Regions from separate parts of the Exiguobacterium sp. EF_C8 genome, predicted to be linked through region 1. Evidence: riboswitches for the same ligand, from Rfam matches in the RefSeq annotation. Region 1 holds a riboswitch; each other region holds the start of a gene.

Region 1 (4,221 bases):
TAGCTTTCGTTTTCCTGCTTCGCGTAATGCTTCTTTTAACAGTTGACCGTGCTCTTCAAACGAAATGCGACGTGGTGCGTCGACGAGTAGCACTTCATACTCTCTTTCGAGTACTCGAATCAAAGCTTCACTCGGACGGGCACGCAGTTGTAACGGATAGACTAATACGATGATTCCTGTTGGTTGTTCAACCACAAACTCACCTCTTCACTTCATACTTCCTTTTCACGATACCTTATTTCAAACGCAAACGAAACCGTCCCGAGACGGATTTCACGAGGCAACATGGCGAAGACGAACGACTGATTCCGCTTGCCCAAATACTTCTTCCGTCATCTCACTAAGTTCTTCAAAACCAAATGAGGTCAGGAATTGACGCGCTTTATAGTTACGTGCTTCCACGTAGACTTCGAGTGGGACGGCTCCTTGTCGTTCGAGTTCACGAATCAGACGTCTTCCGATTCCGTTTTGCTGATATTCCGGCAAGACGTAAAGCCGAATGATCTCCCATGTTCCTTCGACATCAACAGCATGAATGAAACCGACGATTTCCTCGTCGATGATTCCGACATAAAAATACTCTCCCCGTGCTTCTTCCGCCGTCCGGATCGCACGAACGACTTCTTCTTGCGGATACGCCTCCTGCACGAAATGCGCTTTCGAACGTTCGGAATAGATTTCTTCATACGTATCCAACCAAGATGTGATAGCAATGTCATGAATACGTCCTGCATCAGCTGGAATAGCTTCGCGTATTTCCATAATCGGAACCCCCCTTTATACTCATACAAATCGACTCATGTACTTTTACCCTTTTCTAGAAAAAACATTCGTTTCCTGCAAAGTTCCGCGGAAACAAAAAAGCCCGAAAACCCACGTAGGATTTCCGGACTTTTTGATTATGCGAAACGTTTTGCTTGTTCTTCAAGAACTGCTGCTTTATCTGTTTGCTCCCATGGAAGCTCAACATCTGTACGACCGAAGTGACCGTATGCAGCTGTTTGACGATAGATCGGACGACGGAGATCAAGCATGTTGATGATTCCAGCCGGACGAAGATCGAAGTTTTCAGCAACCAATTCGACGAGTTGTGCTTCAGGAAGTTTTCCTGTGCCGAATGTATCAACTGCGATTGATACAGGGTGCGCGACACCGATTGCGTACGCAAGTTGAACTTCTGCTTTGTCTGCAAGACCTGCAGCAACGAGGTTCTTCGCGACGTAACGTGCTGCGTATGCAGCTGAACGGTCGACTTTTGTTGGATCTTTACCTGAGAATGCTCCACCGCCGTGGCGTGCGTATCCACCATACGTATCAACGATGATCTTGCGACCAGTCAATCCAGCATCTCCTTGTGGTCCGCCAATGACGAAACGACCAGTTGGGTTGATGAAGAATTTCGTTGCTGCGTCGATGTATTCAGCCGGGATGACCGGTGTGATGACGTGTTCTTTCAAATCAGCTTGGATTTGCTCAAGCGTAACTTCTTCCGCATGTTGTGTCGAGATGACGATCGTATCGACACGAACCGGCTCGTTGTTCTCGTTGTATTCGACCGTGACTTGTGTTTTTCCGTCCGGACGAAGGTAGTCGAGTTGACCGTTTTTACGCACTTCTGCCAAACGGCGTGCGAGACGGTGCGAAAGCGAAATTGGAAGTGGCATGAGTTCTGGTGTTTCTTTCGTTGCGTAACCGAACATAAGACCTTGGTCTCCTGCACCGATTGCATCGATTTCTGCATCAGACATGCTACCTTCACGTGCTTCAAGCGCTTGGTCGACACCAAGAGCGATATCTGCTGATTGCTCATCGATCGATGTCAATACAGCACATGTATCCGCATCGAAACCGTATTTCGCGCGTGTGTAGCCGATTTCACGAATCGTTTCACGAACGACTTTTGGAATGTCGACGTAAGTGGATGTCGTGATCTCACCTGCAACGAGAACGAGACCTGTTGTAACAGAAGTTTCTGCCGCAACACGTGCGTTTGGATCCGCTGCAAGAATCGCATCGAGGATTGAATCCGAAATTTGGTCACAGATTTTATCTGGATGACCTTCAGTGACTGACTCCGACGTGAATAGTCGGCGATTAAGGTTTGTCATGTATGACCCTCCCAAAAAAGAATTTGACGGTGTACTCATTTCCCCTAGTTGAGTGGGACGGTAAAATGAAAAAAACCTTTCCAAGTCCAAAAAATGGTCAGGGAAAGGTTGTGCGTTCTTCCTTTACCCTCTTATCGTTCGAAGTGTTTACTTCGCTTCAGGAGAGCACCTTTTCCCTCATTAATATATGAATTAATGTAGGACGGTTGCCGGGTTTCTTCGGGCCTTGTTCCCTCCACCTGCTCAGAATAAGAGTATCCGTTACGAATTACATGATATAAAGTTGTACCTACTCTGTCAAGCAAGGTTTCAAATTCTAGTCGAAACTTTTTAAAAGAGATGTTAAACTATTAATGCTGAAAGCGTTTCCAGATAAATAGAAATCAGCACTAGAAAATGATTGCGCTCCCTTTAGTATGTCATATATAATGAATGTGTCATACTAAATGCAGTGAGCCAAAACCAACGTAGGGGAAAGGTGGGGTCAGGATGCCGATGACGGTCCTGAATATCGAAGAACTACTCAAGAAAGAGCATGTGTTCAAACAACTATCTGTTGCTGAACTTGTCGAACATGCGATTCGAAACGAAGAAGGTGTCCTTGCTGAGAACGGCGCACTATCTGTAGAAACGGGGAAATTTACAGGTCGTTCACCAAAAGATAAGTTCATCGTCCGTGATTCTTCCTGCGAGTCTCACATTGATTGGGGTCATGTTAACCAACCGATGGATGGAGACAAATTTGAACAATTGTTACAAAAGGTTCTTCGTTACATGAACGAAGCCGATCAGCTCTACTACACAGAAGCTGCTGCTGGGGCAGATACGCACTTCACCCTTCCGGTTCGTGTGCTCACACAATACGCTTGGCATAACCTGTTTGCCAAACAACTCTTTTTACGCGAGTATCCTGAAGTGGCTGCCTTCGAACCGTTCACGGTCGTCTACGCGCCACATTTCAAAGCAGATCCTACCGTTGACGGAACGAATTCCGAGACATTCATCGCCATGTCGTTTGAACACCGGATCGTCTTGATCGGCGGAACCGAATATGCGGGCGAAATCAAAAAATCGATTTTTTCCGTCATGAACTACCTCTTACCACAAGAAAATGTCCTTTCGATGCACTGTTCAGCAAACGTCGGACACGAAGGCGACGTCGCCTTGTTCTTCGGTCTATCCGGTACTGGTAAGACCACCCTGTCAGCAGACGATAGCCGTCAATTGATCGGTGACGATGAGCATGGTTGGTCGCATGACGGCGTCTTCAACATTGAAGGTGGATGTTATGCGAAGACGGTCAATCTGTCACGCGAAAAAGAACCGCAAATTTTTGATGCGATCCGTTTCGGAACTGTCCTTGAAAACGTCGTGCTCGATGAATCTCGTCATCCTGATTACGATGACACATCGTTGACAGAAAATACACGTGCTGCTTATCCGATCACAGCGATCGATAACATCGCTGTTCCATCACGGGCTGGTCATCCGAAGACGATTGTCTTCTTGACGGCTGATGCGTATGGCGTCTTGCCTCCGATCAGTAAATTGACGAAAGAACAAGCGATGTATCATTTCCTATCAGGTTATACATCAAAACTTGCTGGAACAGAGCGTGGTATCACGGAACCGGAAGCAACGTTCTCGACATGCTTCGGTTCACCATTTCTTCCACTGATACCTGAAAAGTATGCGACGATGCTCGGAGAACTGATTGATCGTCACGGTGTGACCGTTTATCTCGTCAACACAGGCTGGACAGGCGGTGCTTACGGGACAGGTAGTCGAATGAAGCTATCGTATACACGGACGATGGTCAACGCTGCCGTCAACGGAACACTTGCAGCGATTCCAACAGAAGAGCACCCAATCTTCGGACTTCATATGCCACTTGAAGTTCCTGGTGTTCCAAGTGAATTACTCAATCCGGTACGCGTCTGGTCAAATCCTGACGAATACAACACACAAGCGCGTTCGCTTGCTGAGAAATTCCAACATAATTTCCTTCGTTTCGAAAGTGCGACGGATGCGATCAAGTCAGCAGGTCCATGTCTATAAAAAAAAGAGCCTCAGGGCTCTTTTTTTTATAGAATGGCATCTGTCTCTTCTTGAA
Region 2 (4,221 bases), 1.1 Mb from region 1:
GCTCGAGATGCGCATGATCGTCGAACGTTTATAGCGATCGGATAGGACGCCACCGAATAACATGAGAAAAATACGGGGTAACAAGGTGGCCATGAGGACGAATCCAAGATATGACGCCTGGTTTAGTGTATGGATGACATACCATTGTTCAACAAACAGATAGGTTGATAGGGAGAGGGCAGAGCACATACCGGACCCCCATAAAAATAAAAAAGATCGATTTTTAAACAGCGATGGTTGCGTATCCATTTCAACAGGCAGCATATGGCACCTCCGGTTTAGACGTCGTCATTCTCAAATAGTGGTTCATCAATTGCAAAGGCAGTCGTCATGATATAGAAGTGTTTTTTATCTTCTTCGTCTAGTGAAGGGGACCGTGTGAACTCGTCCAATAGAGCACGATATTTGGTAGCAAATTGCCGAAAATTGGCTTCAGACATCGTCAGTTCCTTTTGAAGCGATAAGCTCATCCAGTCTTCAACGTTTGAAGACACAGGAGAAAAAGCAGTAGTTGGAGCGGTGAGGACGCGTGTCTTTGCTCGGTCCAATACCTCAAGATACGACTGCCGGGTCGCTTCATTCGTCTCGACGAAGTTCAGTAGATGATCGGCAGGAATGTAGCCTCGAGCAATCGCTTGATAGTATTTCAATAGATTGCCGCCTTGTTCTTCTGTTCGAACGAGGCGAATCAAGTCATGCTTTTCAAGTTCCCGTACGTGATAAAGGACCTTTGCGCGCGATAACGTTAGCAAGTGGGCCAACTGATGCACCGTATGCGGTTTTTCAACGAGAAACATGAGGATTTTTGTTCGTAACGGATCACTGATCACTTTTAACTGTTCATAGTTCTCTAATATGTGAATCGCTTTTTGTTCCATTCAATCATCTCCTTTTTAACCGGTTAATTTTTATTAACCGTAAAGCAAAAGCTTCTTTTTGTAAACGATTACAAATTTATGTAAGGGTAACGACAAAAGATAAAGCAGTTGGTTTACATACAAAAAACTGACTTCATTGACATCTCGATCCTCCACCTTCTACTAGAAAGTATAGGAAAAAGGAGATGTTTGAAATCAGTCTCAGCTACTATATGTGGTTCGAGGCAGTTAGACCGTCGTCGTATCTTTCCATTCCTGTTCGATGAAAGCATCACGGCCAGAAGCAACACGATCTTTTTTATAGTGTTCTGGATTTTTCTTATGGAAGTCTTGGTGGTACTCTTCCGCTGGATAAAATTCAGAAGCGGCATCAATCCGCGTCACGATTGGCTGTTTGAAACGGTTGCTTGCAGCAAGAGCGTCACGAGAAGTAATCGCAGCTTCATGCTGCGCATCCGTATGATAGAAGATTGCTGGCGCGTACTGCGTACCGCGATCTTGGAATTGACCTTCTGCATCCGTCGGATCCGTTTGGGGCCAGTAGAGTTCAAGTAAACGCTCGTACGGGAACAGGCTCGGATCAAACGTGATTTGGACGACCTCGAGGTGTCCCGTCGTTCCTGTTTTGACTTGCTCGTATGTCGGGTTATCGACGTGTCCGCCCATGTAACCTGATACGATTCCCTCGATTCCTGGTAATTCTTCAAATGGTGTCACCATGCACCAAAAACATCCACCTGCAAATGTTGCTTTTTCCATCTGTCTCTTCCTCTCCGTGGGAAATCCCCATTGTATGTCTGACAGCGAGAAAACGAAAACGACTCCTTCGCTTGGTTGCAAAAGGAGTCGCCGCTTTTTATCAACCAAAGCTTTCGCTTTGCTGGTCGTAGCACCTTGCTATGCGCAGGTTGCTGGGACGTCATCGATCCAGATCTCTCGGTCCACTCTTGATAAGGGTATATGAAGTTGATGTCATTCGTTATCATTGTTGTGATGATACCATTCACACAGAAATAAAGTCAATCCTTAGGTTTCAAGGCACGTAAAACCGTCGCTCCGAGTGTCTTCGCACCTATCAACAACGCTTGTTCATTGATCTCGTACTGTGGATGGTGCTGCGGATAGTTGACGCGACCGTCCGTATAGCCAGAGCCGGTAAAGAAATAACTACCCGGGACGTGTGTTAAGTAATGTGCGAAGTCGTCCGCCGCCATCATTGGTGTGAGTGCCCGGACGGATGCTTCCGGTAAGAAAGCAGCAGCTTCCTGAACGAGTTTTGTCTCATCCGGGTGATTCCAGAGCGCCGGGTAACCAGTCGTGAAGTCAATCGAATACGAAGCACCGATGCCGGCACACGTCGTCTTAGCGACAAGATCGACTTCTTGCCGGAGCTGATGCCGAAGTGTCTCATTGAACGTTCGGATTTCCCCGACAATGCGTGCCTCACCCGTAACGATATTTGGTGCTGTTCCTGCATGGAAAGAACCGATTGCGAGAACAGCCGGCTCAAACGGATCAACCCGTCGACTAACGAGATGCTGTAAGTTGCAGACGAGTTGCGCTCCAGCGACGAGAGCATCTTTTGTTTTATGCGGTGCCTGGGCATGACCACCTTGACCATGGACGATGATTTCGAATTCGTCGATCGCACACAATGTATGTCCTTCCCGGAACCCGATCGTGCCAACCGGTAAATCATTTTCGAGATGTGTCGCGAAAATTGCATCGACCCCTTCGAGGACGCCGGCTTCGATCATTTGGATTGCTCCACCGGGAAAGACCTCTTCTCCATGCTGGTGGATGATCCGAATCGTTCCTTGCAATTGATCGCGTAACGGATAGAGTGTAGCAGCAAGGGCCATCACGATCGCCGTATGACCATCGTGTCCACATGCATGCATGACACCGGGATGGATCGACCGGAAGGCAAGCGTCGTCTCTTCTTGAAGTGGTAAAGCATCAAAATCGGCACGGACCGCAATCGTCGGACCAGGCTGTTTGCCTTCGATCGTCGCGACGACACCACGACCTCCGACGGCTGTTTGATGAGGAATGCCCTGTTCTGCGTAAAAGGCGGCAATCCGTTCTGGTGTGCGGACTTCCTGGAAAGAGAGTTCCGGGTGTCGATGAAAATCGCGACGTAACGCGATCATTGTCGGTTCGAATTGTTCGAGTGCTTCAAAAAGTTGAGTTTGCATGTTCAAGCTCCTTTAACGTGTGTCTTTTCGCGAAAATGGGTACAGATACAGGTAATCACGAAAGGGGATAATGTAACATGGGAGAAATCGTCGTCAATGCTGTACTTACAATCAAAGCTGGACTTGCGGATCAAGTCTTCCCGATTTTACAAACGGTTTATCATGCTTCACAAAAAGAAGAAGGATGCTTACGTTATTCCTTGCACCAATCGATCGAGGATGAGCATCAATTCATGTTGTATGAAGTGTATCGGGACGAAGAAGCGCTTGAAGCGCATATCGCATCCGACCACTATAAAGCCTACCGTGAACAGATCGAATTATACTTGATGGACCGACAAGTGGCGAAATACGTCGAGATGACTTTCTGACGTGTTGCGATAAGAAGAGACGAACCCGTCGAAACCGACGGATTCGTCTTTTTTATTACATCGATTTAAAGCCGAGGAAATGCTCCTGCCAACGCGGTTCATAGATTGAATTGATTTGCAGCTGTGAACCACCCGCATGGATGAAGTGTTCGTTATCAAGCATGATTCCAATATGCGATGGACCGTCTGTATAGGTGTTCTGGAAGAAGACGATATCTGAGCGTTTACCACTTGAGATGCTCGTCCGGCGATTCGTGAAGAACGCACCATACCAGTAGCCACGAACGTTCGTCCGACCACCGTATTTTCCAGCTTGGTTCGTCGCATAGTGAATCAGTCCGGAACAGTCGAAGCCACCGTTTACGGCATCTTGCGAACCCCATGTGTAGGGTGTTCCGATATGCTGGACGGCTGCTTGGATCAGCTTTTCACCACGCGTATTATTCTTTTTGACGACTCGTTTATCCGACGTGATCGTCACGGCGGATACCGGAAGATAGACAGGTGTCCAACCTGATTGGATGACATAGAAATTTCCGACCCGGTGACGCGGATAGACGCGTTTGCCTTGTTCAACAAGTCCACTGCCTTTTGGGCTCGTCGGACTTGCGAAAAAGGATGTCGTCTGTTTGACGGTATAGATTTTCGCCCGGTCGATCGCTTTTTGTGCCAGGCTCATATCGGGTTTACTCGTGCTGATATAAGGGTTGAGGACATAACCGGTTTGACCACTGACTAAGCGGACTTGCCAAAAGTCATCATCAATCGATTTCA
Region 3 (4,221 bases), 490 kb from region 1:
AAGCAGCACCAAATTCACGCTCGACGAGTCGGTCATCGGTCGCTGTGATCGTCAATCCGACCGCACGTCCGATGATTTCTGCTGTCTCAACAGCGCGAGACAACGGGCTTGCTAGCAAGACATCCCACTTTTCATTGGCTAGATAAGCGGCGCTGAGTTCCGCTTGTCTTTTTCCTGTTGCATTCAACGGGATATCTTCTCTTCCTTGGATTCGTTCATTTAAGTTCCAATCCGTCTGACCATGTCGCACTAAACAAATTTCAGTCATGTCTCTGTCTCCTTCATTCAAGAAATATGACTGATTGTATCATGTTTTTCATCGGGAAGTTGTCGCGGTGGCAATAACAACACCTGACAAGTGAAGCGTTCAATTCGTTCGAGCAGTCGTTCAATTTTCAATGGATTTTCTGTCTGTGCAAAACTAGCAAGTGAGTGGGTACCGTTCGGAAAAGAAAACAAACGGACATCAGCTCCGACATCGGCTCCTTTTTCAACGAAGTGAAGAGCTTGGGAAAACGGAACGATTGGATCTTTTTTGCCATGTAGGAGCATGATCGGTGGGGCGTCTGACGAGAGATGCGTCACAGGTGAAACGTGGGTCATGAGCTTGCGCCATTCTTCCCGTCCACCTTTATAAAACTTAATGTGAGCGATCCAGGTCTGAATGAAAGTAAACAATAAAAAATTCGTCGGTGGATATAAGGCAATGACACCACTAATCAATGGCATGTGTCGTTCATCGCACTCACCAACGAAAGCAGATGGGGCAAGTGCCGTCGTCAGCATGAGTGCAGCTCCGGCTGAGTCTCCCCATACCATCATCCGTCCTCTTAAAATGCGAAGATCTTCTGCTTCTTTGTTCAAAAAGCATAAGGCATCCCGTACATCTTCGAGATTATCCGGAAAATAACTCCCTTCTTCAAACAGACGATAATCGATACTACAAACAGCAACCCCAAGTTCAAGCAGGCGATCAACGATCGGGCTAAAACAGAACATATCCTCGCGCTCTCCACGAACGAATGCGCCACCGTGCGCGTAGATCGCGACCGGAAACGGTCCTTCCCCCGGCGGATAATAGAGATCGAGTTGTAAGGTACGGTCTCCCACTTGTTTGTAAGTGAGTGTCCGCGGTGCGAGTTGTTTTTCTGTGATTGGCAAGGCGGGTTCAGTCCACCGAAGTAATGCACCGTAATTATTCCAGATACTTGCTCCCGCAGCTGCCGTCGTTAGTAATGCAGCTCCCCCCATTAGCCATGCAGTTTCACGTTTCACTTGATCACCTCCAAAAGACGTACCAATTCCTTCACTTTTTTATCCTTTTACCCCGTTTTAAAAGAAGTCGAACGTCTCGGTATTCGTACTTGACGCTTCTCAAACGTTCCGCTATAGTGAAAAAGTCCAAATCGGAATAATTACGTTTTAATAACGGAGGTAACATATAATGAAAAAAATCATTCCTGCTTTAACGGTCGCATTCGCGAGCGCAAGTATCCTCGCAGCTTGTGGATCAAACACCGATTCATCGACTTCAGATGATAAAAAGATGGAAATCTATACATCGACGTTCGCAACAGCTGCCATTGCCCGTGAAATCGGTGGTAATCAAGTCAACGTCAAGATGATCGTCCCACCTGGAGCAGATCCGCACTCCTATGAACCGACGTCAAAGCAACTCACTGAGATTGCCAAAGGTGACCTTTTCCTTTTGACGGGTACGACACTTGAACCCTATTCAAAAAAAATCCAAGAGAGTCTAAAAGGCACGGACGTCCGGTTCGTCGAGACGAGTAAGGATGTCACTTTGCTGGAATCGGATGCTACGCTTCACGCACATGAAGAAGAGGGACATACTGAGCATGCGCACGAAGAAGCAGGGCACGATGATCACGCAACTGATGAACATGCTCACGAAGAGGAAGAACACGATCATGGAAAATACGATCCACACGTCTGGCTTGATCCTGTCAACGCCAAAGCAATGGCACGTTCTATCACAGTCGCCTTATCAAAAGAAGTACCAAAAGACAAAGCAACATTCGAAAAAAACTTGAAAGCGTTCGATCAGCAAGCTGACGCACTCGATAAAGAGTTCAAGCAAGCCGTCGCTGACGGATCAAAAAAAGAACTTCTCGTCACACATGCCGCTTACGGTTACCTCGCCGAACGATATGGTTTCACGCAGCTTCCAATCGCCGGAATTTCCCCTTCCGATGAACCGTCACAAAAGCAACTGGCTGCTTTAGTGAAAGAAGCGCGGATGCATGATTTGAAATACGTCGCGTTCGAAGAAACGGTTTCACCAAAGGTTGCGCGTGTCATCCAAAAAGAAATCGGAGCTAAATCCGTGACGATCCATAACCTCGAGTCGGTGACGAAATCGCAACAAAATAGCTCGTATTTCAAATTGATGGAAGAAAACGTCCAGACGTTAGAACAGGCACTTCAGTAAAGTACAGTTGACACGCGTTACTCAATGCGGTACGGTAAGAAACGTGTTTTACAACAATTGAATGACTTCTTTTTATCGCGAGAAACGGAGGGACTGGCCCAATGATGTTTCGGCAGCGGACGATTTGATTCGTACTGTGCCAAATCCAGCAAGCGAAAGCTTGAGAGATAAGAAGAGCGTCTTTATTTCATAAAGACCTCCTTCTTTCTTGCGAAGGGGTCTTTTTTTGTATCTTTGAGAAATGAGGTATCAACAATGAAAGAAACGATTACGCCTAACAAATGGGCACTGCTTCCGCTCGTCGTATTCCTGGTCCTCTTCATCGGAGCCGGTATCTTCTATGACGATTTTTACAAATTTCCGATTCTGATCGCCGCTTTGATCGCGTTGATCTTTGCTGCAATCATGACGAAAGGATCGATCAATCAAACGGTCGAACGTATCGCAACCGGTGCCGGAAATCCTGATATCATGATCATGGTCTTCATTTTCTTATTAGCCGGTGCGTTCTCTGGAACAGCGGAAGCGATCGGCGCAATCGAAGCAACTGTCAATGCTGCTTTGACGTTCTTACCTCCTTCACTCCTGATGAGTGGGATATTTGTTATCGCAGCATTCATCTCGATGGCAATGGGTACCTCGACAGGAACGATTGCCGCTCTCGCACCGATTGCCTTCGGTATTCATGAAGCAACAGGTATCAACGTTGCGATCGCAGCAGCGTCAGTCGTTGGTGGTTCGATGTTCGGTGATAACTTGTCGTTCATCTCGGATACGACAATCGCTGCCGTTCGGACACAAAAAACGAACATGCGCGATAAATTCCGGACGAACTTCATGATCGTTCTCCCGGCTGCCGTCTTAACGGTCATCTTACTCGCGTTCGTTTCTGGTTCTGGCGATGCGGCAGCAGCTAAAGCATTCGAGTTCTACAAATTAATTCCGTATCTCGCCGTCATCGTCCTTGCACTATTTGGTGTCAATGTCATTCTTGTTCTCGTCGGTGGCACATTGCTCACTGGAATCATCGGTATGATCGACGGTAGCTTTGGCTTAAGTGGGTTCGTCCTTTCGATGTCTGAAGGAATGATGGGCATGGCAGAAATTTCAATCTTGACACTCCTCATGGGTGGTCTCGTCAGTTTGATCACGTTCAATGGCGGAATCGCCTACTTGAAAGAGACGTTGACGCGCAAGATTTCACAGCGTCGCGGTGCTGAATTCAGTATGGCAGCACTCGTCAGTGCGACGAACCTCGCAACGGCGAACAATACGATCTCGATTCTCGTCGCTGGACCACTCGCGGCTGAAATCGCTGATACGTATGAAATCGACCGCAAGAAATCAGCGAGTATTCTTGATATCTTCTCTTGTGGTATTCAAGGCATCATTCCGTATGGGGCACAACTGCTGATCGCAGCAGAGTTGACGAAGACAGCTTCACCAGAACTGATTCCGTATCTGTTCTATCCGTTCCTGCTCTTCGTCTGTGGATCGATTGCCATCATCTTTGGTTTCCCACGTCCGAAAAAATCAGTTGCTCAACAGGAAAAAATCTCTTCTTAACCAACGACAGGTCCGATCATGGTGATCGGACCTGTTTCATTATTTTTTCTGCTTCGCTTGTCGTTCTAAAATCAAATACGCGATTGCTGGAAGTGGAAACTGAAGGAGTCCCGCGCCTCCCCATACCCACGGATTACGTCCTGATTTTCGTGCACTGAAAAATAGGCTAACTGCTTGCGTGACCAACAAGGCACTAATACTAA
Region 4 (4,221 bases), 630 kb from region 1:
TACTGTGCTTGTTTCAAGTGCAGCTCCGAGGAACTTTGCCAGTTCGAGCATGCCGTAGCGTCCTGCAGCTGCCTCAGCATCCGAATTGTAATTTGTATTCGTATTGACGTCATACGTATAGATCGTACCTGACGCATCCTTGATGAACTCGATACCTGCGACCGCGATCTGGTTCGCTTGGAGGAACGCTTCGTACTTTTCAATGATTGGATCATCGAAGCCTTCAACGATTTGGAACTTCATCGGTGTTTGCGGCGCTTCTTCACCAACTGGGCAAAACAAGTCATCAATCACACACGCATCAGCTGGGCAAAGTTCGAATCCTTCCGACGTATCGACTCGGACCGCATAGACGAATTTTCCACCTACGAACTCACACCGCGTGATGTAAGGTTCTGGTGCTTGGATGTACTCTTGAATCAACGTGATGCCATCGACTGGTTCGTCGAATGTCGAACCATCGAGATAAGCTTCAAGTGCTTCAATCGAATGGAATAACTGGACGCCGAGACCTTTCCCGGCACGGTTATGTTTCGTGATGAATGACGAAACACCGATTTCTTTTGCTGCTTGTACGATTTGATCACGTCCGACAGCAGCCGTTGTCTTTGGTACACGAATCCCAGCCTTACGTAACGCTGTGTATTGATTAACTTTGCTGACTTCAAGACGGAGCGCACGCGTTCCGTTAAAGACAGTCCGGTCATGCTCTTCTAACCAAGCGAGGACCCCTTCCGTCAACTCTGGCGCATAACGATGCCCCCGCGTATGCGAAGACGCACTCATACGACTGTAAAAGACACCTTCTGGCGGCAGTTCATCTAACGGTACGATTCCTTCATTCAAGTGCCACTGCTCGTACGGCAACTTGAGTTCTTCGAGACGTTTGATGAGATGATCCGTCCATTCTTGGTTTTCGTGGAGAATATGAATTTTTGTCATGATTATTGACCTACCTTTCGTTTCGCTTCGACCAGTGGCATTACGTCACGGGCAAAGCGTTCCATTTCTTCAAGTTGTGGTGAGAATTGTAACAAGAGCAACGTGACACCAACGGCTTCGAACGCTAGAATCCGTTCGGCAATCTGTTCTGGTGTTCCGATCAAGTTCGGTCGCAGACCACGGTTCGAGACGGAATAATCATTTCGTTCGACCTGTTGTTCGAGTTGCGATTTACTGATGAAATCTTGATAACCGGCATAACCGGCGCTGTCTTCCTTAACGTCCGTGATGCGTTGCCACTCAAGAAGCGCTTCTTCTTCCGTATCCCGACAAATGATGTAGGCAGCAAGACCGAAGCTCTCAAGCGGTGCGTGTCCCGTCGCTTCCCGGCGTACTTTCATATCATTGATTTTATGAGCTACTTCTTCAACAGTGCCTCCATGCATGACGTAGGCATCACAATGTTCGACGATCGTCCGTTTTCCGGCTTCACTCTCTCCACCAGCGTAGAGCTTAATCCCCGGACGCTGGACGGGTTTCGGATGGAGTTCTGCCTGTTCGATCGTGTAGTGATTGCCGGAGAAGCTGTACGGTGACGCATCTGCCCATAGTCCTTTCATGACCGTGACGAACTCTTCCGTTCGGGCATAGCGTTCATCGTGTGCAGTAAAAATACCGTTGTATTGTTTTGCTTCTTCTGCCCACCAGGCTGAGACGACATTGAGCGTAAATCGCCCTCCACTCAACTGATCGATGTTTGCCGCCATCTTCGCCGTCGTCGCTGGATTATGGAACCCGGAACGAACCGCTGTCATGATTTCAAGGCGTTCTGTTGTTGCAGCAATCGCCGCTGCCGTTGTCCATGCCTCAAGACTCGGTTCCTTGATGCCTTTGATATCGTTCAAGTTCAATTCCGCAATCAACGTCGTCGAGAAGCCGATGCGTTCAGCTGTTTGTGCGACTTGTTTCGCATAATCGAATGTCGCTGGCATCTGTTCATCCTCGACGTTACGTAACCATCCCCCAAAAATCGGTAACCAAAAACCATACTCCACTCCATCGTCCCCCTTATCATAAAAAAAACGCTCTTTTCGAAGTTCGAAAAGAGCGACGGTATCTTGTCCTGTCCGCTCTTATCTTCAGAAGGTATTCCTTCCTGGAAGTAGCACCTTCCGCCATAGCGGGGTTGCTGAAGTGTCTTCGGGCCAGTCCCTCGACTTCTCTAGATAAGATGTGTTGCATTCATCGTACAGAATTCATTGAACTAAAGCAACCATTAAACCGTCTTTTCCTATCGGATTTATTCCAAAGAAAAATCCCGACGTAGTGTCGGGATTCGGAATTAGTATGGTGCGACGAAATCTGATGTCTGCTCTGGCGCCTGCTCCCCACGAATACGATCGTAGAATTTGGCAAGCGTGACACTGAAGTATGGTCCGACCCATAGGACAGCAAGACCAAGCGTAACGATAACAAGCAACGCCCAACCGATAAACGATAAGAAGAGCAAGAATGCTTCCATCTTGTGTCCATCCATGAGTTGCCGTGAGCGTGTAATTGCTTCGAGAATACCGATTGACGGCTCATCCCGAAGGATGTAGTACGTCAACAAGTAAGAGAATGACTTGATGATACCAGGGATGATTAAGAGTAACGTCCAGAGCGCGATAAAGATGAACTGAACAATGGCCAGCCCCACCACTTTCAGGAACATACCATATGGCTCAAACAAATCCGTCACTTTCGTTTCTTCGCCACGAGCAATCGACATGGCAATCCATGTCCAACCGACTCCTACTGGAATCAATAAAATCGACACCAATGATACAACGAGATCTATACTACTAGACGGCTCATCGATATCCGATCCAAATAAATTAGGAACACCCTGAATAATACTAAACAGCAGAAAAGCTAGGACTGCAAATCCCCAACGACCGCTGAGCGACTCCTTCGCTGCTTTTTTTAATTGAGATGACATGAGTAAGGTCCTCCTTGAAAAATAAGTTCTCACCTTACTCTACGGCTTAAAACTTCTAATGTTTCACTCTTTTTTCAATAATTTCCCGTCTCGTCACTGGTTGAGCCAAACACGCTCAAGTTGTCGTCCACATGTTAGAACGAACGTTGAACATCGAAGCGCTCCATCACAAACGAAATGTCATGTTTTTTATCTATGTACGCTGATATATCTCCACAGCCGGATCCCGTTGCTTGTATTTCGCGACGATGACGATCAGGACCGTGATGATCACAAGCAGGAACCAAGAAGACAACTTTCCGAGATCAACGACTTCCCATCCTCTTTCCTGATGCGGATAGACCCACCCTTTAAAGAACGTCACGATATTCTCAGCGATCCAAATAAAGAACGCGATCAGTAAAAAAGACAGGACGAGCGGCATCCGGTAGATCGTCTGCTCGATCGTAAAATGAACCCATGACTTATAGAAGACAAGGACGACGAGGACCATCAATAGCCAGCGTGCATCGAAGATCCAGTGGTGGGTGAAGAAGTTGAGATAGACGAGACTGCCTACGCTGATCGCAAGCCAAGGTGGTGGGAATGCTGTGAAGCGTAAATGAAATCTTCGGAACGCTTGACAGACATAACTTGCGACACTTGCATACATGAATCCTGCATACAAAGGAACACCAGCCACTTTCGTTAGAGCCTGTTCCGGATAACTCCAAGACCCAACGTTCACTTTGAACAGTTCAAGTGCTAGACCAATCACGTGAAAGAGTAAGATCAGTTTGAACTCTTCCAGCGTTTCATAACGCGTGACAAGTAAGACGATTTGGACGAGAAGACACCATAGCAACAGGAGATCGTATCGAGCGACCGGTTCAGCAGGAAGATAACGTGAAAGAGCAAGCGCTGCGAAAATCATGACGGGAAAGACGCAACAGACGGCTTCTATGTATGTAAAACGAATCAGGTGTCGGATCGCTTTCATCCTGTCATCTCCTTTTTTCTTCAGTATACGTTTCTCTTTCGACCTTCCCCTCCTTCTTAAGATGGAAAAAACGGAAAATTTCGTCTTTCTTCTTCTACTTTCCTCATGATACAGTTAACGAATCAATTATTTTTAAGAAATGAGGTGTTAGACATGACGCGTCATCGTGCTTCCTGGTTATTACGCGCTACGTTAAAGTGGGGACTCTTCCTACTCGGTTTATTTTTACTCGCTCTCGGCTCATCGATGATGATCACGGCTGAACTCGGTGTCTCGACGTGGGATGTATTGCATCTCGGTCTCCAAAAGAAAACACCAC

What was found. Region 1 has a riboswitch for S-adenosylmethionine ahead of metK (methionine adenosyltransferase). Riboswitches for the same ligand answer to the same signal wherever they lie in the genome.
Region 2: another riboswitch for S-adenosylmethionine. It lies ahead of msrA (peptide-methionine (S)-S-oxide reductase MsrA); the one in region 1 lies ahead of metK (methionine adenosyltransferase).
Region 3: another riboswitch for S-adenosylmethionine. It lies ahead of ACY2IG_RS15535 (Na+/H+ antiporter NhaC family protein); the one in region 1 lies ahead of metK (methionine adenosyltransferase).
Region 4: another riboswitch for S-adenosylmethionine. It lies ahead of ACY2IG_RS16185 (LLM class flavin-dependent oxidoreductase); the one in region 1 lies ahead of metK (methionine adenosyltransferase).

What each region holds. Positions count from the first base shown of each region.
Region 1 is NZ_CM143264.1:2,439,445-2,443,665, forward strand. Features, by position in the region: gene ACY2IG_RS12960 (serine aminopeptidase domain-containing protein) at 1-195, opposite strand, end outside; gene ACY2IG_RS12965 (GNAT family N-acetyltransferase) at 274-762, opposite strand; gene metK (methionine adenosyltransferase) at 900-2,108, opposite strand; SAM riboswitch class I at 2,237-2,363, opposite strand; gene pckA (phosphoenolpyruvate carboxykinase (ATP)) at 2,598-4,166, shown strand; gene ACY2IG_RS12980 (EAL and HDOD domain-containing protein) at 4,193-4,221, opposite strand, start outside.
Region 2 is NZ_CM143264.1:441,229-445,449, forward strand. Features, by position in the region: gene ACY2IG_RS02405 (MFS transporter) at 1-264, opposite strand, end outside; gene ACY2IG_RS02410 (ArsR family transcriptional regulator) at 279-878, opposite strand; gene msrA (peptide-methionine (S)-S-oxide reductase MsrA) at 1,107-1,637, opposite strand; SAM riboswitch class I at 1,732-1,835, opposite strand; gene ACY2IG_RS02420 (M20 metallopeptidase family protein) at 1,898-3,076, opposite strand; gene ACY2IG_RS02425 (putative quinol monooxygenase) at 3,154-3,447, shown strand; gene ACY2IG_RS02430 (SH3 domain-containing protein) at 3,503-4,221, opposite strand, start outside.
Region 3 is NZ_CM143264.1:2,931,708-2,935,928, forward strand. Features, by position in the region: gene ACY2IG_RS15520 (histidine phosphatase family protein) at 1-268, opposite strand, end outside; gene ACY2IG_RS15525 (alpha/beta hydrolase) at 286-1,275, opposite strand; gene ACY2IG_RS15530 (metal ABC transporter solute-binding protein, Zn/Mn family) at 1,445-2,452, shown strand; SAM riboswitch class I at 2,522-2,626, shown strand; gene ACY2IG_RS15535 (Na+/H+ antiporter NhaC family protein) at 2,708-4,018, shown strand; gene ACY2IG_RS15540 (hypothetical protein) at 4,058-4,221, opposite strand, start outside.
Region 4 is NZ_CM143264.1:3,065,711-3,069,931, forward strand. Features, by position in the region: gene ACY2IG_RS16180 (ATP-grasp domain-containing protein) at 1-942, opposite strand, end outside; gene ACY2IG_RS16185 (LLM class flavin-dependent oxidoreductase) at 945-1,997, opposite strand; SAM riboswitch class I at 2,073-2,175, opposite strand; gene ACY2IG_RS16190 (DUF975 family protein) at 2,285-2,923, opposite strand; gene ACY2IG_RS16195 (DUF817 domain-containing protein) at 3,117-3,902, opposite strand; gene ACY2IG_RS16200 (YczE/YyaS/YitT family protein) at 4,056-4,221, shown strand, end outside.